4 regions of the Dickeya chrysanthemi NCPPB 402 genome follow, and region 1 is predicted to be linked to each of the others. Evidence: predicted binding sites of a transcription regulator. Region 1 holds the regulator's gene; each other region holds the start of a gene.
What was found. Region 1 encodes CRP, which controls carbon source genes, mostly activating them, when cyclic AMP is high. Its sites were predicted from a motif close to ATGTGANNNNNNTCACAT; they were not measured.
Positions count from the first base shown of each region.

Region 1 (7,658 bases):
TTATGGAAACCCTCTACAGCATTTTTTACATTTTCTACAGCCAGGTGATGACTAAAGCCCCGTTATTGCTGGGGCTGGTAACGTGCATCGGTTATCTGCTGCTCCGGCGTGACGGTACGACGGTGATTAAAGGAACGGTCAAAACCATCGTCGGCTTTATGCTGGTGCAAGTCGGGTCGACCACACTGGTATCCGGTTTCAAGCCGGTGATCGACAAAATCTCCGAGTATCACCACCTGACCGGTTCGGTTATCGACCCTTACACCACCATGATGGCGACCATGGAAACCATGGGGAGCCGTTACTCCTGGGTGGGGTATGCGGTGTTGCTGGCGCTCGGCCTGAATATCCTGCTGGTGGTATTCCGGCGCATCACCGGCATTCGCACCATCATGCTGACCGGCCACATCATGTTTCAGCAGGTGGGGCTGGTGGCGGTGTTCTACGTGGTGATGGGGGCTTCCATGTGGGAAACCATCCTCTATACCGCGGTGATCATGGCGCTTTATTGGGGGATCTCGTCCAACATCATGTTCAAGCCGACCCAGGCTGTGACCGGCGGGGCGGGGTTTTCTATCGGTCACCAGCAGCAGGTGGCTTCCTGGGTAGCAACCAAACTGGCACCCAAACTGGGCGACAAAGAAGACAGCGTTGATCAGCTCAAACTGCCGAAATGGCTACACATTTTCCACGACAGCATTACCGCTACCGCCATTGTGATGACGGTTTTCTTCGGCATCATTCTGTTGTCGTTCGGTCTTGATAACCTGCAGAAAATGGCGGGCTCGACCCACTGGACCATTTATATTCTGGAAACCGGCCTTCGGTTTGCGGTGGCGATTCAGGTGATTGTGGCCGGGGTGCGTATGTTCGTGGCCGAGCTGTCCGAAGCGTTCAAAGGGATCTCCGAGCGCGTCATCCCCAATGCCGTATTGGCGATTGATTGCGCCGCTATTTATGCCTATTCCCCCAACGCGATGGTGTTCGGCTTCATTTGGGGCACGCTGGGACAGTTCCTGGCGGTGATCGGCCTGCTGTTGTTTAACGCATCCATCATGATCATCCCCGGCTTTATTCCGATGTTCTTCTCTAACGCCACCATCGGGGTATTTGCCAACCACTTCGGCGGCTGGCGGGCGGTAATGAAGATCTGTTTCGTTATGGGGATCATTGAAGTATTGGGTTCCGCCTGGGCGATTCAGTTGTTTACCCATAACGGCACCAGTTTTAACGGCTGGATGGGTATGGCGGACTGGGCGTTGGTGTTCCCGGCCATTATGCAGGGGCTGTCGTTCTCATCCCTGTTCTTCTTTGTGTTGCTGGCCGGCGCCGGCGTTTATATGTACTTCGCGTCACGCACCCTGCGTCAGGAAGAAGACCGCGCACAACCTGCCGCCGCCGCCGCTGCTGATGCCGAGCCGGTCGAATCACAACCGGCCATGCCGGCCGACGGACGCGCCGTGCGCATTCTGGCCGTGTGCGGCAACGGGCAGGGCTCTTCCATGATGATGAAAATGAAGATCGGCAAGTTTCTCGAACAACGGGGAGTACCGCACATCATGGACTCCTGCGCCGTGGCAGATTACAAATCCAAACTCTCGACCACCGACATCATCGTCTCGTCCAAACATCTGGCCGGAGAAATGCACCCCGGTGAAGGTAAGTTCGTATTGGGAGTACAAAACATGCTTAATCCGCAGTCGTTTGGCGACGAGTTGCTGGGGCTTATCAAGAAAAATTTTGCCGGTTAACCAATCACGCCTTCCCCTCTGCGAGGGGACAGGCAAGGAGACGCATATGAAATTCAAACAATCGTTAATCGACAATGACTCCGTGCTGCTTCACGCCAGTGCGGCGGACTGGCGCGAGGCCATCAAGCTTGGCACCGATATGCTGATTGCGTCCGGCGCCGTCGAGCCCCGCTATCACGAAGCGATTATCAGCAGTATCGAGAAAATGGGGCCTTATATCGTGATCGCTCCGCAATTCGCCATGCCCCATGCGCGGCCGGAAAACGGCGTCAACCGTACGGCGTTTGCGCTGGTGACGCTCACCGCACCGGTTAAATTCGAGGGAGAAGACGAGCCGGTGGATGTGCTGATCACGCTGGCGGGCAGTACCTCCGATGAGCATATGGAAGGGCTGATGGAAGTGACTCAGGTACTTGAAGACGAGCACAGCGACAGCGGAATCAACCTCGACAAGCTGCGGGCTTGCACCAGCCGGGAAGAGGTGTTCAGCGTCATCGATAAGGCGCTGGCCCAAACGGCATAAGCGGTAACAAGGCGCTCTGTAAGGGGCGCAGGAGAAACAACGATGTATCAGCAACTGAAAGCTATCGTACTGGACGCCAACCTGCTGCTGCCGCGTCACGGTTTAGTGACGCTGACCTGGGGCAATGTGTCGCAGATTGACCGCGAGCTGGGGGTTATCGCCATCAAACCCTCGGGGGTTTCCTACGAGCAGATGACCATCGACGATATCGTGGTGGTGGATATGAATGGGCGAGTGGTGGAAGGGCACCTTAATCCCTCCAGCGATACTGCCACCCATCTGGCACTTTACAGCGCGTTCGGCAATATCGGCGGTATTGTGCACACCCATTCGCGCCACGGCACCATCTGGGCACAGGCCGGTCGGGATATTCCGGCGCTCGGCACCACCCATGCCGATTATTTCTACGGTGATATTCCCTGTACCCGCCCGTTGAGCGAGGGCGAGATAGCCGATGATTATGAAAAAAATACCGGCCTGGTGATCGTGGAAGAATTTCAGCGCCGCGGTCTTGACCCGCTGGCGGTGCCCGGCGCGGTGATTACCGGCCATGCGCCGTTCTGTTGGGGGAAAAATGCGCTGGATGCGGTGCATAATGCACTGGTGCTTGAAGAAGTCGCCGCCATGGCGTTTTCGACCCGGCTGCTTAATGCGGACATTCATATTGATCAGGCGCTTTCTGATAAACACTATTTCAGGAAACACGGTGCCAATGCCTATTACGGCCAGCGCTGAATAGCCCGCACACGTAACATGATGTCATTGCAATAACGGCTTGAAATAAACAGTGGCAATCGGCCACGGGCTGCGCTCGCCCTCAAGTCAGAGATCCCGATATTTTCACGATTGGAAAGGAAATCGCATTATGACCAAACCTATGCTGCAAATTGCCCTTGATTCGACGGATTTGAGTACCGCTGTAGAGATTGCCGAACGTGTCGGCGGCTTTGTCGATATTATCGAAGTCGGGACGATTCTGGCTTTTGCCGAAGGGATGGCGGCGGTGCGTACCCTGCGTGAGCGTCATCCGAACCACATTATCGTTTGCGACATGAAAACCACCGACGGCGGCGCAATTTTGGCGCGCATGGCGTTTTCCGCCGGTGCTAACTGGATCACGGTGTCCGCCGCCGCGCACGTGGCCACTATCGCCGCCTGTAAGAAAGTGGCTGATGAATTCGGCGGGGAGATCCAGATTGAACTGTACGGCAACTGGAATCTGGATGACGCCAGACAGTGGGTTGCGATGGGGATTACCCAGGCCATTTACCACCGTTCCCGCGATGCGGAGCTGGCCGGCGTCAATTGGACTTCCGCCGATCTTGGCAGAATGCGTGCGCTGTCTGAGCTGGGGCTTGAGCTGTCGATTACCGGCGGCATCGTGCCGGAGGATATCCACCTGTTTGACGGCATCAGCGCCAAGGCGTTTATCGCCGGTCGCGCCCTCGCGTCTGAGAGCGGCAAAGCCACCGCAGAGGCGTTGCGTACCGAGATCAACAAGTACTGGTAAGACGCGAACGTGGATGCCAGACAGGTGCGTTAGGATGGTACAACGGTCTGAAACAAGGAGGGCGGCCAGATGGCCGCCCTGTCGGATGAGGGATGGGGATCAGCGCGTACCGTACACCACGATGGTTTTACCGTGGGCGGAGATCAGGTTTTGATCTTCCAGCATCTTCAGGATACGGCCGACGGTTTCGCGGGAACAGCCGACGATCTGGCCGATTTCCTGACGAGTGATCTTGATTTGCATACCGTCCGGGTGCGTCATGGCATCCGGCTGTTTAGCCAGGTTCAGCAAGGTCTGCGCGATACGACCGGTTACGTCGAGGAACGCCAGATTACCGACTTTCTGCGATGTAACTTGCAGGCGACGCGCCATCTGCGATGACAACCGCATCAGAATATCCGGGTTGACTTGAATTAGCTGGCGGAATTTCTTATAGGAAATCTCAGCGACTTCACAGGCGGTTTTCGCCCGCACCCACGCACTGCGTTCCTGCCCATCTTCAAATAAGCCAAGTTCGCCAATAAAATCGCCCTGATTCAGATAAGACAGAATCATTTCCTTGCCTTCTTCATCCTTGATTAGCACGGCAACCGAGCCTTTCACGATGTAGTAAAGCGTCTCTGCTTTTTCACCCTGATGAATAAGGGTGCTCTTCGATGGGTACTTGTGAATGTGGCAATGAGAAAGGAACCATTCGAGAGTCGGGTCTGTTTGCGGTTTGCCGAGAACCATTCGCTGTTATCCTCTGTTTGTAATTCACTGCGCAAATCACAGGGCTCAGAGTTCCCTGTACGGCGTGATAACATAGTTATAATTCAATTCCGTTCTGGCGGAATGACGTCAGGGAATATACTGAGGCTGTCTATACACGTCATATTCAGATTGCGGATGCGTTGGTCTGAATCATTCAGCGCATATCGGATGACGCCAGTAAGCCGGTGGCGGGCCTGACGAAGACTCAACACACGCGGTTACGCTTTTGTTTGTAACACAGGTTGAGTGTAGTGTCTCGTGTTGTCTCGCTTCAGCATGATTAAGCTCTGATTATCAGGCTTTTTTGTACATAAGCGGTGCAAAATTTCAAAAATAATTGATTGAGGACAAATTTATGCAGGCTCGGGTGAAATGGGTTGAAGGGTTGACGTTTCTGGGTGAATCCGCGTCCGGGCATCAACTGCTGATGGACGGCAACGCCGGCGACAAAGCGCCCAGCCCGATGGAAATGGTGCTGATGGCAGCAGGCGGATGCAGCGCCATCGATGTGGTGTCTATTCTGCAAAAAGGCCGTCACGATGTGGTGGATTGCGAGGTTCGCCTGACGTCGGAACGCCGTGAAGAGGCGCCGCGCCTGTTCACCGCCATTAACCTGCATTTTATTGTGACCGGCAAAGGGTTGAGCGATAAAGCCGTGGAGCGCGCGGTATCGCTGTCGGCGGAAAAGTACTGCTCGGTGGCGCTGATGCTGGAAAAAGCGGTTAACGTGACCCACAGCCATGAAGTGATCGCGCTGGACTAATGCGTCTGACTACGGCGGTTTGCTCCTGTTGCCGCCGCATCCTGCAAAGCCGCTACCGTCGGCTATTAATCAATTTTATTGCCTTCGATCAACCGCTGCACCAGCGGCATCATGATTAACTCCATCGCCAGCCCCATTTTGCCGCCCGGCACCACCAGCGTATTGATGTGGGAAATGAATGAGCCTTGCAACATCGCCAGCAGGTAAGGGTAATCAATATGGTCCAGACCCTGAAAGTGGATCACCACGAAACTTTCGTCCATCGAGGGAATGGCTTTGGCGGCGAACGGATTAGAGGTGTCTACCGTCGGCACGCGCTGGAAGTTGATGTGGGTACGGGAAAACTGCGGCGTGATGTAGGTGATGTAATCTTCCATTGAGCGCACGACGGAATCCATCACCGCCTCGCGGGAGTGACCGCGCTCGTTGATATCGCGCACCAGTTTTTGGATCCACTCCAGGTTGACGATCGGCACCACGCCCACCAGCAGGTCGACATGCTGCGCCACATCATGCTGGTCGGTGACCACGCCGCCGTGCAACCCTTCGTAGAACAGCAGGTCGGTCGGTTCCGGCATCGGTTCCCAGGGCGTGAAGGTGCCCGGCACTTGATTGTAGGGAATGGCTTCGTCGTAGGTGTGCAGGTATTTGCGGGTCTGGCCGGTGCCGCTGCGGCCGTATTCAATAAACGTGTGTTCCAGTTGGCTGAAATCGTTCGCTTCCGGCCCGAAATAGCTGATGTGGCGCCCCAGATCCCGCGCCTTGCGGATCGCCATGTCCATTTCCGGCCGGGTATAGCGGTGATAGCTGTCGCCATCCACCAGTGCGGCGCGCAGATTCAGTTGCTGGAAAATTTTGCGAAACGCCAGGCTGGTGGTGGTAGTCCCCGCGCCGCTGGAGCCGGTGACCGCGATAATCGGATGCTGGTGCGACATGGTGTGTAACCTCCGGTGAATGGGGCAATCTCCGGTAATCCGGTAAATAGGGGCAACCCCGGTCAGAGATATCTGAGCATTGTTAGCATGTTTATACCGCGGTGACACGCCAATTTACGTTTTTAACCGATTGATTCAGGGCTAATACCGCTCACCGCTGCTGAGCTGGCGGCGGGGCATGATATTGACGGTTTCATGCAGTTCCGACCATACCAGCACGACCTCGCCGTGTGCCAATTGTTGGCGTACGTCCGCGACTTTTTCGTCGAGCGTGCGCTCCTGCTCGCCGTAGTCGGTGCCTTCGCGCAGGACGAACGATTCAATCAGATTTTGCAGTGTTTCCGGTGCCAGTTCTTGCCAGGGAATGATCATGCGTTCTGCTCCAGATAAGGGGTGAACCAGCTTGGGGATCCGCTGTTCCAGCCACAACTCAGGCTGGTGCCATGTGCCGCCTGCACCGGCGCTTCACTCCAAGCGAGATCGATAAAATCCCCGTCCGGCAGGGGCTGAAAACACGTATTACGATAAGAAGAATGATTCATAAAAAGAGCGCCACGATGAAAAGAGGCCGCGATACCTGTTGCCGCATGGCGAAATACTTGTCTGCATCCTGTCTCGCTGCTAGGTTGAACGTCCCTTCAGTTATAAGGACCGCCGTTTCATGGAGCACGTCAGCCTGTTTCTTTCAATGCTCGGTTTCTTGTGGGTCGCCGCCATTACGCCGGGCCCCAATAATATGCTACTAACCGCCTCCGCCGCCAACTTTGGCGTATTACGCTCTATGTCGTTGATGCTGGGCATCATGATCGGGATGCAGATCATGCTGCTGCTGGTGGCGTTAGGGCTGGGCAGCCTGATCCTGCTTTATCCCTCGCTGCATCTGGCGTTGAAGGTGTTGGGCAGCGCCTATCTGCTGTGGTTGTCGTGGAAAATTGCTACGGCGGCTTATGAAAAACTCGACACGGATAGCGCGCCGCCGAAGCCGATTCCGCTGTATCAGGGCGGTTTGCTGCAATTTCTCAATCCCAAAGCCTGGTTGATGTCGCTGGGCGCCGTCGCGGGGTTCAGCCTGTCTGGCGACGGTTATGTCGGGTCGGTGGTGGCCATCAGCGTGGCGATGGTGTGCGTTAATCTCGTGGCCGGGATTATCTGGCTGGGGTTCGGCGCGATGATCGGCCGTTTGTTGCAAAGCCCGCGCGCCTGGAAGATATTCAATCTCGCCATGGGGTTACTGACGGCGACCTGCGTACTGATGATCTGGCATTAATCATCGTGAAGAGCGTCTGAACAGCGGGCCACCGTATTGCGCCCGCCGTTCAATCAGAATGGTGCTTACCCTTGGGCTTCGGCGTCGCGCAGCAACTGTTCCAGTTGTTCCTGCGCATCCAGCCAGGCCATTTCGGCATTTTCCAGCTCCGTCTTG
Region 1 covers NZ_CM001974.1:347,614-355,271, forward strand. Annotated here, with positions in the region: gene DCH402_RS01625 (PTS ascorbate-specific subunit IIBC) at 3-1,751, shown strand; gene DCH402_RS01630 (PTS sugar transporter subunit IIA) at 1,798-2,274, shown strand; gene DCH402_RS01635 (L-ribulose-5-phosphate 4-epimerase) at 2,317-3,009, shown strand; gene DCH402_RS01640 (3-keto-L-gulonate-6-phosphate decarboxylase UlaD) at 3,140-3,784, shown strand; gene crp (cAMP-activated global transcriptional regulator CRP) at 3,884-4,516, opposite strand; gene DCH402_RS01650 (OsmC family protein) at 4,893-5,300, shown strand; gene DCH402_RS01655 (phosphoribulokinase) at 5,366-6,235, opposite strand; gene DCH402_RS01660 (YheU family protein) at 6,377-6,607, opposite strand; gene DCH402_RS22710 (hypothetical protein) at 6,604-6,777, opposite strand; gene DCH402_RS01665 (LysE family translocator) at 6,897-7,502, shown strand; gene DCH402_RS01670 (ABC transporter ATP-binding protein) at 7,568-7,658, opposite strand, start outside.

Region 2 (7,658 bases), 480 kb from region 1:
GCCGATTATAGGCGATGTCCCCACATCGGTCACTCGCCCAACAGCGCCTTGTTTCATGCCGTTCCGCCGCCGGATCTGGGCGATGTACCGGTAACAAAATGTGTGGATGGGTAAAAACAATAATGCATTGATTTTAATTAATTAAATCCTTTTCACCGGCAGAAGTGGCGTAAATTAAGTCAAAATAATGTCATATTTTGCTTTTCCCGTTTCAGCTTGTCACCGATAATGCGCCGCGTTCATGACCACTACATGGCCTAACACTTATGTTACATTTATTTGCCGGGCTTGATTTCCATACCGGTCTGATGCTGGTTCTCGCCCTGCTATTCGTTCTGTTCTATGAAGCTATCAACGGTTTTCACGATACCGCCAACGCGGTCGCTACGGTGATTTATACCCGGGCGATGCGTGCTCAACTGGCGGTTGTCATGGCCGGTGTTTTCAATTTCCTCGGGGTATTGCTGGGCGGGCTAAGCGTGGCGTATGCCATCGTCCATCTGCTGCCAACCGATTTGCTGCTGAATGTCAGTTCCACTCACGGGCTGGCGATGGTGTTTTCGATGCTGTTGGCGGCGATCATCTGGAACCTGGGGACCTGGTATTTCGGGTTGCCGGCCTCCAGTTCTCATACCTTGATCGGCTCCATCATCGGTATCGGTTTAACCAACGCGCTGGTGACCCATACCTCGGTGGTGGATGCGCTTAATATCCCTAAAATGGTCAGTATCTTCCTGTCGCTGCTGATGTCTCCGGTGGTCGGCATGATCGTCGCCGGGTTGATGGTGTATCTGCTGCGTCGTTATTGGCGCGGGAATAAGAAACGCCAGCGTATTCACCTGACGCCGGCGGAGCGCGAAAAGCAGGATGGTAAGCGTAAGCCGCCGTTCTGGACGCGTACCGCGCTGATCTTGTCTGCGGTAGGGGTGAGCTTCTCTCACGGCGCTAACGACGGGCAAAAAGGCATTGGCCTGATCATGCTGGTGCTGATTGGCGTGGCGCCGGCCGGGTTTATGCTGAACATGAATGCCTCAGGCTACGATATTAGCCGTACCCGCGATGCGGTGATGAATCTGCAGGGGTATTATCAGTCTCATAACGCGTCGCTGACGCATGTGATCGGCCTGTCGACGCCGATTCCGGCTCCGGAAAACGTGATTCCTGCTACCGGCAACAAACCGGATTTTCACTGTGATACGTCTCGCGCCATGATCGCCATTGACCGTGCGCTGACGTTGCTGAATAACGTGAAAAACTACAGCGAGCTGCCTGCGGATGATCGTGCCCGTGCCCGTCGTTTGTTGATGTGTATCTCCGATACGTTGGATCGCGTCGTTAAGCTGCCGGAAACCTCGGCCGATGACAAACGCCTGCTCAACAATCTGCGTAGCGACCTGCTGTACACGGTGGAATATGCTCCGCTGTGGATCATTGTGGCGGTGGCGCTGGCGTTGTCGCTCGGTACGATGGTGGGCTGGCAGCGTGTGGCGGTCACTATCGGCGAGAAAATCGGTAAAAAAGGCATGACCTACGCACAAGGCGTCTCCGCACAGTTGACGGCCGCCATGTCGATTGGCATTGCCAGCTATACCGGTATGCCGGTATCCACGACGCACGTGCTTTCCTCCGCGGTGGCCGGCACCATGATTGTGGACGGCGGCGGCGTGCAGGGCAAAACGGTGAAAAGCATTCTGTTGGCTTGGGTTTTCACCCTGCCGGTATCAATGCTGCTGTCCGGCGTGCTGTACTGGCTGGCGCTGAAACTGATCTGACGTGCGCTAATAGAGCGCAAACGTTGCATCCATCAGCGTGTAGACAAAGTAGACAAATAAGAAAGGCGGCCATCAGGTCGCCTTTCTGCTTTCAGCGTATCGTTAATGGGTTGATGGGACCACAACCTGCTTATGCCGTCACTGTTGCCGCCGCACTTCAATGCCAGATGATAAGGCCGATGAGGCTGACGACGACCAGCCCGCACAAGGCGGAAGTCAGCAAAAACTGACCGCGCACCCGCGCGCAACGACGGATAAATTCCGGGTCGTGATGGTCAAGATAACGTTGTGCATAGATGTAACGAACCAACCGTAACTGCTTGCTGGGTTGCCCGTGGGAGGTGAAAAATCCGCTTCCATCCACATACTGATACAGTAGCGGATCACAGTCTCTCAATATCAGCAGCAGCACTCGCAACGAAGAATAATATCGCGCCATATTGATGACACAGACGACACATAAAGCCCAGAAAAGCGCAAATGTACTAATCATCATGCTTCCCTCCCGGATTATGACCCTACAGATGCCGGTATGTGTCGTATCCTGCTGACATCACATCTGTGGGTATTTATGCCACACGTTTTTCACGCGATGTTATGGGGCTGCCCGACCATGGCGAGTTGCCCGGGTGTTCTTCTTCACCTTTGTATCCCTGCCTGGAGATGAACCCGTTGAGGTTCCCCCCCAATTTCATTGTAGAAGAGCCTTGCGATTTTTTTCCATACCCGGCGCAAGGTTCCTGACAGCCAAAAACATCATGATGACTTTTGATCCGGCACCGGCTTTCTTCGCCGTAGGCCCCGTCCTTTTCAACTACACTTTATGTACGGGATAGCGGTTTCACCGTTATTCAGGCTTTCCTCTGGTATCCCTAAACAATTGAGTTGCAGGAAAGCCAACAGCTCTGCAGCTTGATGTATGACGGATATAGAGAGTATCGGCGCAATGGGCGATCACTTCAGGGTAGGCGATCATCCGCATTCGCAGAACCGTTACAAAATGTGTGGCGTTGTGATCCGTTGAACATAACCCGCAATAAGCGGGGTGTTATGCTCATCACTGCCATAGGTTATCAGGCTGGCAGGAAATATCTGCTGACTCATCAGTTAGTCATTACGGAAGGAGCTTAATCATGGCTTACAAGCACATCCTTATTGCGGTTGACCTGTCACCGGAAAGTAAGGTGTTAGTGGAAAAAGCGGTCTCCATGGCGCGGCCGTACGATGCCAAAGTCTCTTTGATCCATGTTGACGTGAATTACTCTGATCTCTACACCGGGCTGATCGATGTCAATCTGGGTGACATGCAGCAACGCATTTCCGAAGAAACCCAGAATGCCCTGAAAGATCTGGCGGAAAACGCCGGTTATCCGATCTCGGAAACTCTGAGCGGCAGCGGCGATCTGGGCCAGGTGCTGGTTGACGCGATTCGCAAGTATGACGTTGATCTGGTGCTATGCGGCCACCATCAGGATTTCTGGAGTAAACTGATGTCGTCTGCGCGCCAGTTGATCAATACGGTGCACATCGACATGCTGATTGTGCCGTTGCGTGAGGAAGAGGAATAAGTCGCACCCGTGTTTTGATGCGCCTGAAATGATCCGACGAATATGAGGCATAGCCAATCGCGATTGGCTATGCCTCTTTGTCTGTCTGTCCTGATCAAAGCCTGTCTGTCCTGATCAAAACTCAATTACGCCTGGTGGGATAAGCTCTTCGTATGGGTTTCTTTAATCACCTAAGGATGATACGCCGGCGGATTTTCTGGTTTTACCCAACCTAATCACGCTAGGATACCGGCAGTGAGGTTACTTATTGGGGAAATCATGGCGATAAAACTGATTGCGATTGATATGGACGGCACGCTGCTAACGCCGGAAAACCAGATTTCGCCGGCGGTGAAACAGGCTATTGCCGCCGCCCGCGAAAAAGGCGTTTATGTGGCGCTGGCGACCGGGCGCCCGTTCATCGGCGTTGAGCGCTATCTGAAACAACTGGGGTTGCAGCAAGACGGGCACTACTGCATCACCAATAACGGCGCGCTGGTGCAGCGCACATTGACGGGGGAATGCGTGGCGCAAACCACGCTGAGCTTTGAGGACTATCTCCATTTCGAGGCGTTGTCGCGCGAGTTGGGCGTGCACTTCCATGCGCTTGATTTCAATTATGTGTATACCGCCAACAAAGATATCAGCGCCTACACGGTGCATGAGTCCCACCTGACCAGCATGCCGCTGAAATACCGGGCGGTAGAGGAAATGGACAGCAGCCTGCGTTTTCCAAAAGTGATGATGATCGATGAACCTGAGGTGCTGGATGCCGCTATCGCCCGCATGCCACCCGAAGATTTCGCCCGTTATACCATCATGAAAAGCGCCGCTTTCTATCTCGAGATTCTGGACAAGCGCGTCAATAAAGGCGAAGGGGTGAAAATGCTGGCGCAACACCTCGGTCTGGCCGCTGATGAAGTGATGGCGCTGGGCGATCAGGAAAACGATTTGGCGATGCTCGAATTTGCCGGGCTGGGTGTGGCGATGGGTAATGCGATTGAGAGCGTCAAGGCGGTGAGCCAATTCGTCACCCGGTCTAACAGTGAAGACGGCGTGGCGTACGCCATTGAGAAGTTTGTGTTGAACGTCTGACCCACGCCGGGCCAGACGTATAACCCGTCATACTTCAAGTTGCAGGTGCGTTGGCTTTCCTGCAACTCGAATTACTTAGGATATAAGACGAACCGCGGGTCAGTCGTTAAAGAACGTTTGTTTGATCGCCAGTTCGACGCCGCGCACTTCCGCCAGCCCTTTCAGCCGCCCGATGGCGGAATAGCCGGGGTTGGTTTTCTTCTTCAGGTCATCCAGCATCTGGTGGCCGTGGTCGGGGCGCATCGGAATGGCGCGGGTATTGCCCTGCTGACGGCGGCGGTGTTCTTCCGCCAGAATCGCTTTCACCACCTTCACCATGTCTACATCGCCATGCAGATGAGCCGCTTCGTGGAAGCTTTTCGGGTTGTCTTCGCGGCAGGTGGCGCGCAAATGAGTGAAGTGGATACGGTCGGCGAAGGTTTCGATCATTTTCACCAAATCGTTGTCTGCCCGTACGCCGTAAGACCCGGTGCACATGGTGAAGCCGTTATGGATGCTGTCGACAGTATTTTTTAGCCACTGCATATCCTCAATGGTCGAAACGATGCGCGGCAGGCCGAGGATTGGCCGCGGCGGATCGTCCGGGTGTACCGCCAGCACGATACCGGCTTCTTCCGCTACCGGCACGATCGCCCGCAGGAATTCCGCCATGTGCTCACGCAGCTTCGCTTTATCGATACCGTCGTACTGCGCCAGTTGGGCGCGGAACTGCTCCAGCGTATAGCCTTCTTCGGCACCCGGCAGACCGGCGATAATATTGCGGGTCAACTTGTCTTTGTCGGCATCGGTCATGGCGGCGAAATACGCAGCGGCCTGACGCTGTTCTTCATCGGTGTAGTCGGCGGCGGCGCCGTTACGCTTGAGCAGGTGCAGCTCAAACGCCGCGAAGGCGGTGTGATCAAAACGCAGCGCCCGGGAGCCGTCCGGCATTGGGTATTCCAGATCGGTACGGGTCCAGTCCAGCACCGGCATGAAGTTGTAGCACACGGTATCAATGCCGCAGGCGCCCAGATTACGCAGTGACTGCTGGTAATTGGCGATATAACGCCGGTAATCGCCGGTCTGGGTTTTGATGGCTTCGTGCACCGGCACGCTTTCCACCACTGACCAGGTCAGCCCTTTTTCCGCCAGTATCGCCTGACGTTGCTTAATCTCTTCGATGCTCCACACTTCACCATTCGGGATATGGTGCAGGGCGGTGACGATACCGGTCGCGCCCGCCTGACGGGCATCATCCAGCGACACCGGATCGTTGGGGCCATACCAGCGCCAGGTGTGTTCCATAATGCAGCTCCTTAAACTCTGTTGATGTCGATGGTCGGTCTGGTGGCCTGACCACCGGACCGGTTCACTATTCACCACCTGTGGCGATATTTCTGTGATGTATGTCACTAATTGGGATTGGTGAGATGATAAGACAACAAGTTATCAGTTTAATTATGCCCCAGTAGTTTGAGTGATTAGAAACATAGTCTGGTCTCAGTAGACATAATTGTTGGGAGTGGCCGTTAAGTCCTAAATGCTAAGTAATATAGCTATTGATGATTAGCTGGTCTCTAGAATGACTAAAGGGAGTAATGTGTTATGCAAGAGTCTGGCAATGTTAAAAAACCTGTGGCACTTTCTGATTTACGAGTGTCATCAATACCTGTAGCTGAGTGTCATGAAAAGCTGGTGGATATAGTTGGTATTCATAAGAATATATTTGTTGATGATTCATTAGACAACCATTCTCATCTGGAGTATACCCCCGTATTTAAAGTCAGGGAATCTGTTGCTGAACGTTTGACTCGTGCTGCAAACTTACTTCCTGATGATTATGGATTCATCATCAAGGAAAGTTTCAGACCTGTTTCGATGCAGAAGTTCTATTTTAATCGGCGATTAAAACGGCTTGCAGCAGAATACTTAACACTTTCACACGAAGAGCTGGTTAGGTTGACATCAGAATTTGTTGCGCCACCCAATGTAGCTGGGCACCCTACTGGAGGTGCTATCGATCTGCTGCTGTGTTTGTCCGGAAAAATATGTGATATGGGGTCAGAATATGATATGGATATCGCATCTTCCAATGGAAAGTGTATGAGTTTTTGTGAAAATATCTCCGAGAAAGCACAAAAAAATCGAAATATTATGTTTAGTGTGTTATCAGCTAATGGCTTTGTCAATTACCCATTTGAGTGGTGGCATTGGTCATATGGTGATAAATACTGGGCTGCTATGACCAATGCACAATTTGCATTGTATGATTATGTTAAATAATCACGGTGGTTATTTGCAGATTTAATGTAGTAACTCCACATTGCATTCTGATTCAATACTATTGATCAGTGATTTAGTCATGCTATCCCGCTGTTGAGCAGAGTTACATAAAAGTTGAATGCGTCCAAGTACATCTTGTGGTTTGATGCTTATTGATGATCCACTCGATTCTATAGTTTCTGAAAAGATAATGTTTTTAGAAAAATTGGATATGCATTTAAGCATTTTTTCATGATTGATGGTCGATTCGGAAAGTGCCTCTAATCTAATTGTTGTAGCATATTTTTCGGTCATTTTTTTTATGTCAATATCAGGTTTTCTCCCTAAATGAATATCAAACATGAGTTTGTAAATATCATGTTCTGTGAAATTCAGATATAAAAGTGGCATGAATCCTCCCATGATCCTTGCGTTAGCCTCAACAAGGATAGGGCCTCTTGATGTGATCATCATCTCGAGATGAAAAATACCATAATGAAGTTCTAGAGCTTGTATAACAGAAATAGCATACTCTTCACATCGCAGCCATTCTTCCTCACTGATATCGGCTGGCATATCAATACGATATTCAACCATCTCATTTTTTTCAGAACGACCACGAGATGAAACCATTAATATTTTTGTTTCTTTTCCATTGTGTGCTACTTCAACAGAGACCATTTCGCCAGAAAGGTACTCTTCTATAAGAAAACCTCTTTCATATTGAACACGGACAGATACCGGGAGTTCACAAATTTTTCTTTCAGCCTCATGCCAATATGATTCAAGCTCAGTTTGATTTTTAACTTTATAGCTAAAAAAGCTATCTCTACCTGATATTGGTTTTAATATTACTGGATAACCGATTTTATTTGCGCTATCAATTGCCTCTTTTTTGTTTTTTGCCGTATAATATTTTGCGTTTTTGATTTTTTTTTCATTTAAAGTATTTCGGGTATAAAGTTTATTCCTGCATCTATTAACTGACTCTACTGTAGGAAAT
Region 2 covers NZ_CM001974.1:4,533,483-4,541,140, reverse strand. Annotated here, with positions in the region: gene pitA (inorganic phosphate transporter PitA) at 267-1,772, shown strand; gene uspB (universal stress protein UspB) at 1,930-2,265, opposite strand; gene uspA (universal stress protein UspA) at 2,906-3,340, shown strand; gene yidA (sugar-phosphatase) at 3,599-4,414, shown strand; gene uxuA (mannonate dehydratase) at 4,514-5,698, opposite strand; gene DCH402_RS20110 (M15 family metallopeptidase) at 5,999-6,676, shown strand; gene DCH402_RS21810 (ATP-grasp domain-containing protein) at 6,698-7,658, opposite strand, start outside.
Region 2: the regulator CRP is predicted to act here: its motif matches at 5,791-5,808, upstream of uxuA (mannonate dehydratase).

Region 3 (7,658 bases), 650 kb from region 1:
CAATTTTAAATCACACTCTTGGTTTTCCGCGCGTCGGTCTGCGTCGTGAACTGAAAAAAGCACAGGAAAGCTATTGGGCAGGGAACAGCACGCAGGAAGAGCTGCTGACCGTGGGCCGTGAGTTGCGCGCCCGTCACTGGCAACAGCAGAAAGACGCCGGCGTGGAACTGCTGCCGGTGGGCGATTTTGCCTGGTACGACCATGTGCTGACCACCAGCCTGCTGCTGGGGAATGTACCTGCCCGTCACCAGAACGCGGATGGCTCCGTCGATCTGGATACCCTGTTCCGTATCGGCCGTGGCCGCGCACCGACCGGTGAGCCGGCCGCCGCCGCTGAAATGACCAAATGGTTTAACACCAACTATCACTACATGGTGCCGGAATTTACCCAAGGCCAACAGTTCACACTGACCTGGACCCAACTGCTGGATGAAGTCGATGAAGCATTGGCGCTGGGTCACAAGGTGAAACCGGTATTGCTGGGGCCGGTAACCTACCTGTGGCTGGGTAAAGTCAAAGGGGAAGCCTTCAACCGTCTGGATCTGCTGAACGCGGTACTGCCGGTGTACCGGCAGGTGCTGGCTGAGCTGGCTAAGCGCGGCATCGAATGGGTGCAGATTGACGAGCCGCTGCTGGCGCTGGAGCTGGATGCCGAATGGCAAGCGGCGTTTAAACCGGCTTACGATGCGCTGCAAGGGCAGGTGAAACTGCTGTTGACCACCTATTTCGACAGCATCGGCCAGAATCTGGACGTTATCAAAGCGCTGCCGGTGCAGGGGCTGCATGTCGATTTGGTGCACGGCAAAGACGACGCCGCCGCACTAAATGCACAGTTACCTGCCGACTGGGTGCTGTCGCTGGGGGTCATCAACGGACGTAACGTGTGGCGCGCCGATCTGGCGAGCTGGTTCGATCGTCTGCAACCGTTGCTGGGCAAGCGTACATTGTGGCTGGGTAGTTCCTGCTCTCTGTTGCACAGCCCGATTGATCTCAGCGTCGAAACCCGTCTGGACGAGGAAGTGAAGAGCTGGTTTGCCTTCGCGATTCAGAAGTGTCAGGAGCTGGCGTTGCTGACCAAGGCGCTCAATAGCGGCAATGGCGATGAACTGGTGGCATATAGTGCACCGATCCGCGCCCGTCAGACATCGACCCGTGTGAATAACCCGGAAGTGGCGACGCGTCTGGCCGCGATCACCGCACAAGACAGCCAGCGTCAGAGCCCGTATCCGGTTCGTGCACAAGCGCAGCGTGCGCGTTTCCAGCTACCAGACTGGCCGACCACTACCATCGGTTCGTTCCCGCAAACCACTGAAATTCGTGGCCTGCGTCTGGATTTCAAACAGGGTCGTCTGGATAGTCAGAACTACCGTATCGGCATTGCCGAGCACATCAAACAGGCGATTGTGGAACAAGAACGTCTGGAACTGGACGTACTGGTGCACGGTGAAGCCGAACGTAACGACATGGTGGAGTACTTCGGCGAGCATCTGGATGGTTTCGTGTTCACCCAGAACGGCTGGGTGCAGAGTTATGGTTCCCGTTGCGTCAAGCCGCCGGTGGTGATTGGCGACATCAGCCGTCCTGAACCGATCACCGTCGAGTGGGCGAAGTATGCTCAGTCGCTGACCAGCAAGCCGGTAAAAGGCATGCTGACTGGCCCGGTTACGATTCTGTGCTGGTCCTTCCCGCGTGAAGACGTCAGCCGTGAAACCATTGCCAAACAGATTGCGCTGGCGCTGCGCGACGAAGTGGCGGATCTGGAACAGGCTGGTATCGGCATCATCCAGATTGACGAACCGGCGCTGCGTGAAGGGCTGCCGCTGCACCGCTCCGACTGGGCAGCCTATCTGGAGTGGGCGGTCGATGCGTTCCGCCTGAATGCCGCGGTCGCGAAAGACGATACTCAGATTCACACCCACATGTGCTACTGCGAATTCAACGACATCATGGATTCCATCGCGGCACTGGATGCGGACGTGATCACCATCGAAACCTCACGTTCTGATATGGAACTGCTGGAATCGTTCGAAGAGTTCGAGTACCCGAATGAAATCGGCCCAGGCGTGTACGACATTCACTCGCCGAACGTGCCGAGTGTTGAATGGATTGAAGCACTGCTGCGTAAAGCGGCCCAACGTATTCCGGCAGAACGCCTGTGGGTGAATCCGGACTGCGGCCTGAAAACCCGCGGCTGGCCGGAAACACGTCAGTCACTGGCGAACATGGTTCAGGCAGCCAAACGCCTGCGCGAAACAGCGGAATAAGTCAGCCGAAAACGGTGATGGGGAATGGCGCAAAGGATGGCAGGACGCGCGTGAACGACAGGAAGTGACGCTCAGGGCTGGGCGTTCCGCATCACCGCCTGAAATAACAAGGGAGACGATAACGTCTCCCTTTTTCTTGTTAGCTTTAAACCACCTCCTCAGGAGGTGGTGGTTGTTTTTGCGCTTGCTGCTCTTTTCCCGATCTTACTGCGGGAATTACGCCACGCCGTAGCGCGCAAACCACGCCAGCATACGTTGCCAACCGTCTTTGGCGGAGGCTTCATGGTACGTTGCGCGGTAATCAGCATGGAAAGCGTGATCCGCGTCCGGATAGACCACAATCTCCGCATCGGCATTGACCGCCCGTAACGCCTGACGCATGGTTTCCACCTGTTCCGGCGGAATGCTTTTGTCCTGCCCGCCGTACAGCCCGAGCACCGGCGCGCTCAGATCTTTCGCCACATCCACCGGATGTTGCGGCGAGGTCAGCGTTTTTTCGGCGACCAGCTTACCGTACCAGGCGACGGCGGCTTTTAACTGTGGGTTATGTGCGGCGTACAACCAACTAATGCGGCCGCCCCAGCAGAAACCGGTAATCGCCAGCCGGCTGGCGTCGCCACCCTGACGTACCGCCCAGTGCGCGGTATGGTCAAGGTCGGACAAGACCTGGTTGTCGGGTACTTTGCTGACCAGTTCACTCATCAACGTTGGGATATCGCTGTATTGCTGTGGGTCGCCGTGGCGAAAATAGAGTTCCGGCGCGATGGCCAGATAGCCCTGTTTAGCCAGCCGCCGACAGACATCACGAATATGTTCATGTACGCCGAAGATTTCCTGGACTACCAATACGATCGGCAGCGGGCCGTCGGCTTTTTCCGGTTTGGCAATATAAGCAGGCAGGCTGTCGCCCTGCGAAGGGATGGTGGTTTCGCCGGCCACCAGCCCGGCGGCATCGGTGGTAATGGCGGAAGAAGCCAGCGGCATGACGGCTGGCGAAAATGCCCGTGTGGTCTCTCTGAGTGTCAGTAGCGCATCGGTTTTCATTGCCTTTCCTTTATCAAGACGGGAATCTGCCGGTGGGACAAATCTGCCAGTGGGACAATGTCGCCCCCGCGTTAAGCAAGTGTAGAAACTTTGTAGTGTATTGCGAATGGCAGTAGCCAGATAGGGCAATCAGTGCGCACATTGTGAGGTGCAACAGCGGGCTATTACGCTTTAAATTGTGACATAAATCACAATGTTTATGTAAATAGAGATTCGTTACTTTCCAATGAGCGACGTGCTTCACTTAACGGCGGCTACCTGTGCGCTAAGATCGCCCTGTACCTGACAGCTTGCCTGGGAGGCGTTTATGTCCGATGTATTTCATCTCGGTTTAACAAAACAGGATTTGCAAGGAGCCACGCTGGCGATCGTGCCCGGCGACCCGGCTCGAGTGGAAAAGATTGCCCGCTTGATGGAGAACCCGGTTTTTCTGGCATCGCACCGGGAGTTCACCACCTGGCGCGCGGAACTGGCGGGTAAACCGGTGATTGTCTGCTCCACCGGTATTGGCGGCCCGTCTACGTCGATTGCGGTAGAAGAACTGGCGCAACTGGGTGTGCGTACCTTCCTGCGCGTCGGCACGACCGGCGCTATCCAGCCGCATATCGCGGTGGGCGATGTGCTGGTCACCACCGCGGCGGTGCGTCTGGACGGCGCCAGCCTGCACTTTGCGCCACTGGAGTTCCCAGCCGCGGCCGATTTTGCCTGCACCTGCGCACTGGCGGAAGCGGCACGTGAAGCGGGGGCGACACTGCATGTCGGTATTACCGCGTCCTCGGATACTTTCTATCCAGGCCAGGAGCGTTACGACACCTATTCCGGCCGGGTCGTGCGGCGTTTTCAGGGCTCTATGGCGCAATGGCAGAGCATGGGCGTGCTGAACTATGAAATGGAGTCCGCAACGCTGCTGACGATGTGCGCCAGTCAGGGGCTGCGTGCCGGCATGGTGGCGGGTGTGATTGTCAACCGCACCCAACAGGAAATTCCCGATACCGCCACGATGCAAAAAGCGGAACATGCGTCCGTCAATGTGGTGTTGTCGGCGGCGCGTAAATTACTGGACGCCTGAGCCTGATGTTATTGCCGGGCGAGACGCTCGGCCGGCGGTACGACGACGCTCGCGTACCGCCTGTTTTATTTCTGCTGGGATACCACCCCACGAGCTGTTCATCGGTTTGTCTGCCTTAATGCTAATTTAACTGTCAGATCTGATAATACCCGTCAGTTTCCGTTGTTCGACTATGGCGTAACCGTAATTGTTCGGCATAGATAACTCATTCTTGATAACTACAGGGAACGATATGACTTCATCTTCATTACTGCATCCCTCGGTGCTACCACTTGATGGCGGCGTCAATTTTCGTGATTTAGGGGGAATTCGTGTGGCGGACGGTCGGCGAGTTCGCCACGGCAAACTGCTTCGCTCCGGCGCCCTTGACCAATTAAGCGAGCGCGACATCGACCAGCTCGCCAGTATGCCGGTGGCCCACGTGGTCGATTACCGTGATCAGGACGAGGCCGCGCTGCGGCCAGACCGGCTATGGTCCGGCGCGCGTTATCATTCTGTTCCTGCCAACCCGTTGCGTCATGAGGTCACCGCCAGTCTGGAAACGCTAGGCTCGGAAAAACTCGAAGCGTTCGATTCCCGTGCGTTCATGATGGAGCTGTATCGCCGTTTACCGTTCGGCAATCCGGCCTATCAACATCTGGTGGTGTTGCTGCGCCAGCCGGATGACGGTGCGCTGGTGCAACATTGTGCGGTAGGGAAAGATCGTACCGGCATTGGTTCCGCGCTGGTGCTGTTTGCGCTGGGGGCGGATGAGCAGACGGTGATGGAGGATTATCTGGTTACCGAGTCCACGTTGACGCCGTTTCGTCGGCAGTTACTGGAAGATCTGGCATCCAGCCTGAGCGAAAAAGCGCTGAAGCGGTTCGATTTTGTGCTCTCCGCCCGTGAAGAGTTTCTGGCAACGGCGCTGCATACAATCCGTGAGAAGCATGGGTCGGTGGATAACTGGCTGGCGCAGGATTACGGGCTGGATGTCTCGGCACGCGATGCGCTGCGGGAGAAGTATCTGGCTTAACTCGCGTTGGCGAATGATGAGTTATCATTCTGCTGGTTTGCATCGCTTCTCGTTTATTTGCCCTGGTTGTCGTTATTTGCAACAAATATAACAGGGAGCACACTCTGTCAGGATAGTTGTCTCCCCATCTAAACACTAAGAACAAGTTGTCAAAAAGGCCTTTACCTTGAGCAGTTAGTCCGTGGAAGCAAGGCTTTTTGTTGGTGTCTTTGGCCAATGACAAAACGGCGTTCAAACAGAGTGAGAAAGAGATTAAGCAACTAAAATTTGAACGGGTACATAAGGAAAAGCGTTGGTGGAGGCTGTGCGAAAGCGGTTGCGGGACTACTACGGGATAGCCGACGAGGACGAGTGACTCCCAGCATAGAGCGGCAGGCACTTAATAGGTTATGTATGGCGATGGAGTCAGGAATCCGGCTGTCGATAGCACTGACGGAAGTCGGATTACGTGAACGGGCGTGGCGACGCAGGTAGACCTCTCTATCAAAGAACGTATAAACCCGGTTTGGGAGTTTAAAAACAGGACTTGTCATAGTCCCATCTCTTGGTAAAACTCAGCTACAAGCATCCTTCATGCTATGAATTAATTAGCAGATCTTAAGTTTAGGGCTGACTTCCTTTAAGAAAGAACCTTGATGAATATCAAAAAATAGCATCATTCCTATATTGACGGAGTGCGTGTTGAGGAACAACATTCCTAATGTTCGACATTTATCGAACATTAGGAATGTTGTTATTTATAGCAAGGTTGAATTTTACATAGGATAAGTATGACTAATGGAAACCTCTGGCGGCTCTGGCCTCTGGTCATAGGGACGTTTGCGCTTGGTCTGGATGCCTATGTGCTAGCAGGTTTGTTACCGTCAATGGCGATAACCCTGCAAACGACACAAGCCAGCATTGGTTTAGGCGTGGCATTATTCACTGCAGCCTATGCTATTTCAGCTCCTTTACTTGCCCCTGTTTTTGCATCTCGAACATCCGCTCGTTTTGCGTTGATTTCAGGTATCGTCACTTTTATTTTAGGGAATTTGATAACTTTGCTGTCTCATTCCCTCAGTTGGCTTTTGTTCTCTCGGTTACTTGCTGGATGTGGTGCGGGTATCTTCTCACCACTGACTTCTGCTTGTGCGGCCGGTATGGTTGACGAGTCGCATAAGGGAAGGGCATTAGCATTGGTACTTGCCGGACTTAGTGTAGGCACTGCCTTGGGGGTTCCTGCTGGCCTGATGGTAGAAAATAGATTTGGATGGCGTGCTACCATTGGGCTGATTGCCTTGTTGGGCATAATTTCTATGGCTGGAATGCTTTTTAATAGACTAACCTTTTCAGCACCAAAGGCTATTCCCTTTAAGGAGCGATTGTCTGCACTGGCCTCCAGATTAACTCTGATGACACTGATGGTCACGGTGCTGACTGGTATCGCTTCCTTGGGACTTTATACCTTTATCGCAGAAATCAGCGCAGATAAAGGTATGGGTCAGGAAATTCCTAAGATTATCTGGTCCTGGGGTATTGGCGGATTAATCGGTGCTATGTTTGTTGGGCAGGTCATTGACAGATTAATTTCCCCTTGGTTAACCACTCTAACTCTAATTACTTTGTTAGTGAGTAGTTTTATCGCCTTTGGGTATGGCTCATTGTATTTTTGTTTGGCGGGTACTTTTTTCTGGGGGCTCGCGGGATGGTCAAGTATCGCTCCGCAGCAGCATTCCCTGATCAATTACGCACCAGAACATGCAGTATCACTGATTGGTTGGAATTCATCAGCAAACTACGCAGGTGGTTCAATAGGGGTGGTGGTGGGTGCCACTATTTTAAATGCCAATAACCACTCAAGCTCATTACCATTGTTTGCAATATTAGTCGCTCTTTTAGCACTTATTATCCATCTGATGAAAAACTTCATAAATAACACTCCACAATAATTTAGGATATTAATATGTACGAAATTTTCTTTAGTGAAAAGGTTGATGCTTTAAAAAAAACAGGCCAATACAGAAATTTTGTTACGCTGAATAGAATTTGTGGAAAGTATCCTCTTGCAGATATTACAGAAGACCATTCTTCTGCTGTAGTATGGTGTAGTAATGATTATTTGGGGATGTCTCAACACCCTGTGGTAAGACAAGCTATGCATACTGCTGTTGATCTTTATGGGGCAGGTGCAGGGGGCTCTAGAAATATTGGCGGAAATCATGAACTCTTTGAGAAGCTTGAGTCTAGCCTGGCAGAATGGCATAACAAGGAGGCTGCATTAGTTTTT
Region 3 covers NZ_CM001974.1:4,368,077-4,375,734, reverse strand. Annotated here, with positions in the region: gene metE (5-methyltetrahydropteroyltriglutamate--homocysteine S-methyltransferase) at 1-2,264, shown strand, start outside; gene DCH402_RS19365 (dienelactone hydrolase family protein) at 2,481-3,308, opposite strand; gene udp (uridine phosphorylase) at 3,616-4,377, shown strand; gene DCH402_RS19355 (tyrosine-protein phosphatase) at 4,610-5,392, shown strand; gene DCH402_RS19350 (MFS transporter) at 6,163-7,320, shown strand; gene hemA (5-aminolevulinate synthase) at 7,335-7,658, shown strand, end outside.
Region 3: the regulator CRP is predicted to act here: its motif matches at 3,485-3,502, upstream of udp (uridine phosphorylase).

Region 4 (7,658 bases), 1.7 Mb from region 1:
TCTCGTCAACGCCGGCGGCGCGCAGCACCGCACTCTGCACCCGGGCGCGGATCACGCAGTCCAGCGCGCCCTTGTCTTCCACTACCACGGTGCCGGCTTCCACCCCCAGCGTACGCAGGGTGTCGTTCACCACCTGCGTGATCTGGTCGCCGAACTGCTTGATGACCTCGCTGTTTATCACCACGGTCAGCGGGCCTTCCGCCGGGGACACCCTGACCAGCAGGTCGCTGGACTCGAAGGTGCCCGCCAGGGCTTCCTTGATAATTTTCATGTTGTTTTACCTGCTTGATACATTAAAGACGCGTCACGCGCAGGCGAGTTCGCCATGGCGTTGTAAATGCGCATACGTCGTCGCCGGGACAATCTCGCGAATGGCGTCGAACTGGCGCTGCTTCAGCAGCCGGCGCACTTCAGAGGCGGAAATCGCCAGGCCGGAGTGTTCGCGCGTACGTTCGATTTCCACCACGTCCAGCGCCGGGGCGGCTACCCGCCCGTCCTGCTCCAGCCAGTGGTGCATGTCCTGGTTGTACTGGTGCGTCACCGGGCAGAACGGCTCGGTGCCGACGAAACGCCGGGTGATGCCGAGCGCCGGGGCGATGTACTGACGAAAGATGATCAGGTCCAGTGCGGCGTGCGCCCGGGTGATCAGCTTCTCTTCCTTCAGGAAATACCCCGGAAAGGTGGCCTTGGAAATCAGGTAGGCCGACCCGGCGTGCACCGTCAGATTCGGGATATCCGCCACGCCCTGACGCACCATCTCCAGCCGTTCGGCGAACGGAAAGAAAGAGACATCCTCGCGCACCACGAAAATATGCAGCCAGTCGCAGGCGCGGGCGGCCTGCTCGGCCAGATAGCGGTGCCCCAACGTAAACGGGTTGGCGTTCATCACGATGGCGCCGATGTCCCGGCCCGGCTGAGACTGCGCCGACAGCGACCGGCAGTACTGCCGGATGCCGATGGGGGTGTTCTCCATCAGCACCGCCTGGTCGTCATAACGGGCGATCGGGTGGAAACCGCAGCCGCGGAACGCCGCAATGTTGCAGGGGCGGGTGTAGAGAAACAGGTGGAACAGGCCGCGCTCGGCCGCCAGTTGCACCACCTCGTTCACCACCTTCACGCCCAGACTGAGCTCGCGGTAGTCAGGGTCCACCGCCACACACTTGATGGTATTGCCGCACAGCCCGGCACAGGCTACCAGTCTGCCGTGATGCCGTCCCACCACAACGAACTCGAGATCCCGGTCCATGCCCAGCCGACAGGCGCCAAGAAATTGTGCGATGTCGGCCAGCTCGGGAGGCTGGGTGCGGACATCCAGTGTGGTAAACGTAATGCTCTCATCGGCATACATAACGGTCATCCTGCTTGTTGCTATACCCCGTCACGCCGGGGCCGACGCCGCCGGCATCCCGGCGGGAACGATTCAGTGCCCGGCCGCGACGGGTTCGGCGCGCGGGGTTTTCACCGTCTGGGCGACTTCACCAATGGTGTTGCGCAGGTGACCCACGTTCTCGATTTCCACTTCAATGCTGTCGCCCGGCTTCATGAACAACGGCGGGGTACGTTTCTTGCCGACGCCGCCCGGCGAGCCGGTGATGATGACGTCGCCGGCGCTCAGCGCGGTAAAGGTGCTGATGTACTCGATCAGGTCCGCCACCTTGTGGATCATGCTGGCGGTGTTGTCGTCCTGCACCATACGGCCGTTGAGATAGGTACGGATGGCCAGAGCGTGCGGATCGGGGATCTCGTCGCGGGTGGTGAGATACGGGCCGAAGGCACCGGTCTTCTGCCAGTTCTTGCCGGCGGTAAACCAGCTGTGCTGCCAGTCGCGGGCGGAGCCGTCCATGTAGCAGCTGTAGCCAGCGACAAACGACAACGCCTCGTCGCGACTGATGTTCTGACCGTTCTTGCCGATGATGACCGCCAGTTCGCCTTCATAGTCGAATTCGCTGGAGTAGTGCGGCTTGAGCACCTGCGTGCCGTGGCCGGTCTGGGAGTCGGCGAAACGCACAAATAGGGTCGGTGCGGGGTTCTGCTCGTTGAATTCTTTGCGCTTGTCGGCGTAGTTCATGCCGACGCAAAGGATTTTGGACGGCGCGACGATCACCGGCAGGAAGGTGACGTCGGCGACGGCGACATCAGGCGTCTCGGTCTGAAAGGCGGCGGCTTCGTGGAGCGCCTCGCCTGCCAGCAGGGCTTTCAGGTCCGGATAACGGTCGCCAAGGCGGCTGCCCAAATCAATCAGACCTGCCGGCGTGTGGATCCCGTAGCTGTTTTTGCCGTGATGGCGGTAACTTGCAAGTTTCATAATCTTTCCCGTTTAAATAAGGCCGCGAACTATCGCGGCGTTATTTGTTTTTTTGTCATACACCGTCACACCAGGAACTTGCCGAGTACCAGCAAGGCCACGGAGACGTTGATTGCCCCACCGATACGGGTAGCAATCTGAGCGAAAGGCATCAGTACCATACGGTTGCCGGCGGTGAGAATGGCCACGTCGCCGGTACCGCCCTGCCCGCTCTGGCAGCAGGAGATGATGGCGACATCAATCGGGTGCATACCGATTTTCTTGCCAACAAAGAAGCCGGTGGTCACCAGTGCCACAACAGTGGACACAATCACCATCAGATTGGTAATAGTGAAAGCGTGTACCAGCTCTTCCCAAGGGGTAATCGCCACGCCGACGGCGAACAGAATCGGGTAAGTCACAGAAGTCTGGAAGAATTTGTAAACGACCTGAGACCCTTCCAGCAGACGCGGAGATGCGCCATTAGCCAGCTTCACGATGACTGCGGCAAACAGCATACCCACCGGTGCCGGCAGACCAATCAGCTTATGGCCCAACATACCGATCATGTACAGCAGGATAGCCAGCAGAGCGCCCGCCGCCAGATTGGCCGGGTCCATTTTGCCGCTCAGCGTGCTGGTGAGTGTGGCCGGAGCCTGTTCGGTGCCGTTTGCTTTGTTCGGCATCAGTTCGCCTTCACCAGTCAGGTGCGGATAACGTTTACCCAGTTGGTTCAGCGTACCGGCCAGAACGATGGCAGTCAGGCTGCCCAGCATAACGATCGGCAGGATGCGGCCCAGCGCGACGCCTTGCTCCATGTGCAGCAAGGTGGCATAACCGATAGACAGAGGAATCGCCCCTTCACCCACACCGCCTGCCATAATCGGCAGCACCAGGAAGAAGAAGATCTGGAACGGATCCAGGCCCAGCATCATGCCGACACCCATACCAACCAGCATACCCACGACTTCACCGCACAACATGGGGAAGAAAATGCGCAGGAAGCCCTGAATCAGCGTCTGCCGATTCATGCTCATAATGCTGCCGACAATAATGCAGCAGATATAGAGATACAGAATATTGGTGGATTTGTAGAACTTGGTCGTGGCATCCACAACAACCGACGGCAGCAGACCGTAATAAACCAGCGCAGACGGAATAAACGTGGCGCAAATCGCGGCGGCCCCCATTTTGCCGATAAACGGCAAACGCTTGCCGAATTCACCGCAAGCAAAGCCAAAAAACGCCAGCGTAGCGACCATGACTACGATATCGCTGGGCAGTTTGCCTTCAAGACAATCCAGCGCAATTAATAGACCAGCCAGAATAAACAGCGGCACTGGAATAACACCAATTTTATAGTTATCCAGAACGTGCCACCATTTTTCTTTTAATGAAACCTTCCCAGAGGCTTCATCTTTTACAACGATATAAGAATCATCAGTGGTACTCATAACCTTCTCCCCTTGTTATTTTCCCGTGCATAGTAAAAGGTCAGCGCCCGTTATTATGTGATAATCCTCAAATTAAAAAATGAGTTTTAATGGTGCTTATGGTTTTTATGGTTTTTATTATTTTATTCATTAAAATCAAATAATTAAAAAATGATGGTGAGATGTTTTTGTCTGTAGTTTTTATGGTTTTTATGGCGCAAATGGTCACTATTACAATAAGAAAATAACATGTTGAAAAAAAGTAATTAAAATGTCCACTCTCGGTGACAGGCAATTTACGTCTTATTTAAAACAACTGAAACAAAAATACTATTTTCACAATTTGCGCGAAACGCTTCACAAGACTATTTTTTATCCCCTTTCTTTTACGCCTTTCATGATAAATTAGCCATCTTCGTTTGTTCGTTTTACCGGTGATTTAGCACATTATGACTGTCAGGCTACCGTTCCATCTCAAGCTGTTCATCTACCTGATGATCTTTTTTTCTCTGCTGCTCATCACCGCAGGGCTTTACTACTACCGTGCCGTAGACCAACAGCTTTATGATGAACTGGGCAGCCGGGCGCAGATTCAGGCACGTGAAATCGCGATTATTCCTTCGTTGGTCGAGGCAGTGAAACACAACGACACAGCAACCATCGACAATCTGGTTGATCAGATTAAGGCCCGCAGCGATGCCAGCTTCATCGTCATCGGCGATCGCAACGCCAACCATCTTTACCATTCTGAAGAACCGTCACTGCTCGGCACCGAAATGATCGGCGGCGATAATAAAGAAGTACTGGAGGGGCAAAGCACCATTACGTTGCGGCGCGGCGCTATCGGCATCTCGCTACGCAGCAAGGCGCCCATTATGGATGGCGACCGTGTTATCGGCATCGTGTCTGTCGGGTATCTGAAAAAACGCATCGACAACCTGACACTCAGTAAAGTGGCTCATGTCAGCCTGGCCATCGTCGCCATGCTGGTTGCGCTGTTCTTCTTTTCATGGTGGTTCTCGCGTAACCTGAAAAAACAGATGTTCGGGCTGGAACCCCTCGAAATTCGGCTGCTGGTCAGGCAACAAAAAGCGTTGCTGGAATCTATTTATGAAGGCGTGATCGCTATCGACAAACAGCGCAACATTGCCGTGATCAACCACGCAGCGAAAGATCTTCTCGGCCTGGCGATGCCTTCGTACCAATTGCGCGGTAAACCGATCGATGACGTGATAGCGCCGGTACCGTTCTTCTCTAATGGCGATATTTGGGTAACCGATACCCATGATGAGATCTGTCGTTTCAATCAGATCACGGTTATCGCCAGCCGCGTGCGCATTATGCTGGAAGATGAGTTGCAGGGTTGGGTGATCAGTTTTCGCGACAAGAACGATCTCCACACTCTGAGCATGCAACTCAGCCAGGTCAAACGCTACGCCAACAGTCTGCGTATTTTGCGGCACGAACAACTCAACTGGACCGCCACGCTGGCTGGGTTGCTGCATCTGCGTCGCTATGATGAAGCCATTCGTTACATTGAAGCACAGTCTGAAGGCGCACAGGTCGTGCTGGACTTCATCTCCAGCCGTTTCTGCTCTCCGGCGCTTTGCGGCCTGTTGCTGGGTAAATACGCCAGCGCCCGTGAAAAAGGCATAGAGCTGCATTTTGATCCACGTTGCCAGCTCAACAGTATCCCGGCTTCCCTGAGTGAAACAGAGTTGATGTCAATTATTGGGAATTTAATCGATAATGCCGTAGAAGCTACGCTGGTCAGTACCCCGGCTTACTCTCCTGTTGAAGTCTATATCCATGATGGTGAACAGGAATTAGTCATTGAAGTGGCGGATCAGGGCACAGGGATTGACCCCGCCATTGCGGATCGGGTATTTGAGATGGGCGTCACCAGTAAACAGGAAGGCGATCACGGGCTCGGCCTGCATCTGGTGGCCAGCTATGTCAGTCAGGCACAGGGTGTGATCGAAGTGTCTGACAATTCGCCTCACGGCGCTATTTTTTCCATCTTTATTCCAAAAACAACTATATAACCAAAAACAGGGAATACCAGTACCATGCCGATTGCGAACACCATGCCGACTGAACGAACGATTGAAAACTTCGACGTGCTGATCGTTGAAGATGAAAGAAAGCTGGCAAATATCCATGCGGAATTTATCGAAAAGAATTTCGCACTACGAGTCGTGGGCACGGCGTCAACCCTGAGCGAAGCCAAACGCATGTTGCAGCAGTATAAACCCCGGCTGATGCTGTTGGATAACTACCTGCCGGATGGTGAAGGCGTTCAGTTGCTCGAAAGCGATCTGATGCGCAGCATTAACTGCTCGGTCATCTTCATTACTGCCGCCAGCGACATGAATACCTGTGCGCAAGCCATTCGATGCGGCGCGTTTGATTACATTATCAAACCCGTCTCCTACCCCCGCTTACGCTCATCGCTTGAACGTTTCATTCAGTTTGTCAAAACGCAGCATACTTACAAAGTCGTCGATCAACAGAACGTGGACGTACTCTACCAGTTGCAAGCCTCTACCGTACCTAACGGGCCAGGCAGCAAAGGCATTGAAGAGAATACCCTCAGTCTGGTTAAGCAGATCTTTCAAAGCCAACCGGAAACCCTGTTTTCCGTAGACGAAGTGGTGGAAAAAACCGGATTAAGCAAAACCACAGCCCGGCGTTATCTGGAGTACGGACTTGAAAACCAGTTTCTTGATGTAGAAATGCGCTACGGCAAGATTGGGCATCCCCGGCGTCTCTACCGTAAAAAACACCTGGATTAACCTTCCCCCCGAGATCCCGTTTTCCCATCGAGGTATGACCCGCGTTTTGCGGGCCATATTCTTGCATCATCGATCAGTATTACTACTTTGATCAGCATTGCTACTTTCCTGCTCGGTCATTGCACTGAATAAAAACGCCGACATTGGTCAATTACACCAGTTCTTTTTAGATATTTCGCCAAATAAACCATCCTGCATCACAAAAACCATCACATAATACAAACGAAACTAAATCTCTACCCGACAAGCACCGATAACATACTGGCTGGCTACGGCCTGAAACCGACAACCTATGAATGCTGATGTTCGATAATATTCACGGCAGCAAACCAATAAACACTCGGGTAATTTCTTTTAAGGAGTACGGCAATGGGGTTCAGCAGCGCGATAAAAAACACCAAAATCTCTCATAAACTCTACCTGGGATTCGGCGTGGTGTTATTTCTGGTGGTAATAGCGTCCACACTCAGCGCCATGCGCTTTCGTGACATTCGTGATATCTACGAAAAAACCAACCTGATTTACAACATCAATATTGAAGTTTTTCAGGCCAAAATTAATCGCCTTAAATATTTCTATACTCCCGATGACAGCACTCAGACCGTATTAACGGGTTTCGTCAAACATGCGTCTGAATTGACTCAAAGCGCTCATACCTTGTCCTGGCATAGCGATGAATTGGGTTATATCAATGATCTGGATAAGATCATGGTGGATTTCCAGAAGTCAGTCGCCGATATGTCGGCATCCACGCAACAAGTTGTCGCACTGAGAAAACAAATCGCCGCGTTAAATACGCAAAATGCCGTCAAAACCTTCCGTGACGGCCTGCAAACCCAGCAACTAGACTACGCGTTACTCCACCGTATAGAAGAATTGGCATACGCCGCGGAATCACTGAAAAACCTCGCTTATGAGTTGCAGCTTGCAGGTACCGATGATGCCGTCAAAGCGTTTAATGGCCGTTATGCCGAAGCCCAAAAGATTTATCAGGACCTACAACCCATACTCTCCGGCGACAGCCAGAAACTCACAGAGACACTCTGGAAATACACCACACAATACGCCTCACTGAATCAGGACTATATCCGCGCCTGGGGCGAGCTGAAGAAAGCAGAAAATGCGGTAAAAACCGGCGGTGATAAA
Region 4 covers NZ_CM001974.1:2,052,114-2,059,771, reverse strand. Annotated here, with positions in the region: gene citD (citrate lyase acyl carrier protein) at 1-271, opposite strand, end outside; gene citC ([citrate (pro-3S)-lyase] ligase) at 305-1,348, opposite strand; gene DCH402_RS09220 (fumarylacetoacetate hydrolase family protein) at 1,421-2,305, opposite strand; gene DCH402_RS09215 (2-hydroxycarboxylate transporter family protein) at 2,371-3,738, opposite strand; partial or broken gene DCH402_RS09210 (ATP-binding protein) at 4,167-5,815, shown strand; gene DCH402_RS09205 (response regulator) at 5,787-6,512, shown strand; gene DCH402_RS09200 (methyl-accepting chemotaxis protein) at 6,882-7,658, shown strand, end outside.
Region 4: the regulator CRP is predicted to act here: its motif matches at 3,794-3,811, upstream of DCH402_RS09215 (2-hydroxycarboxylate transporter family protein).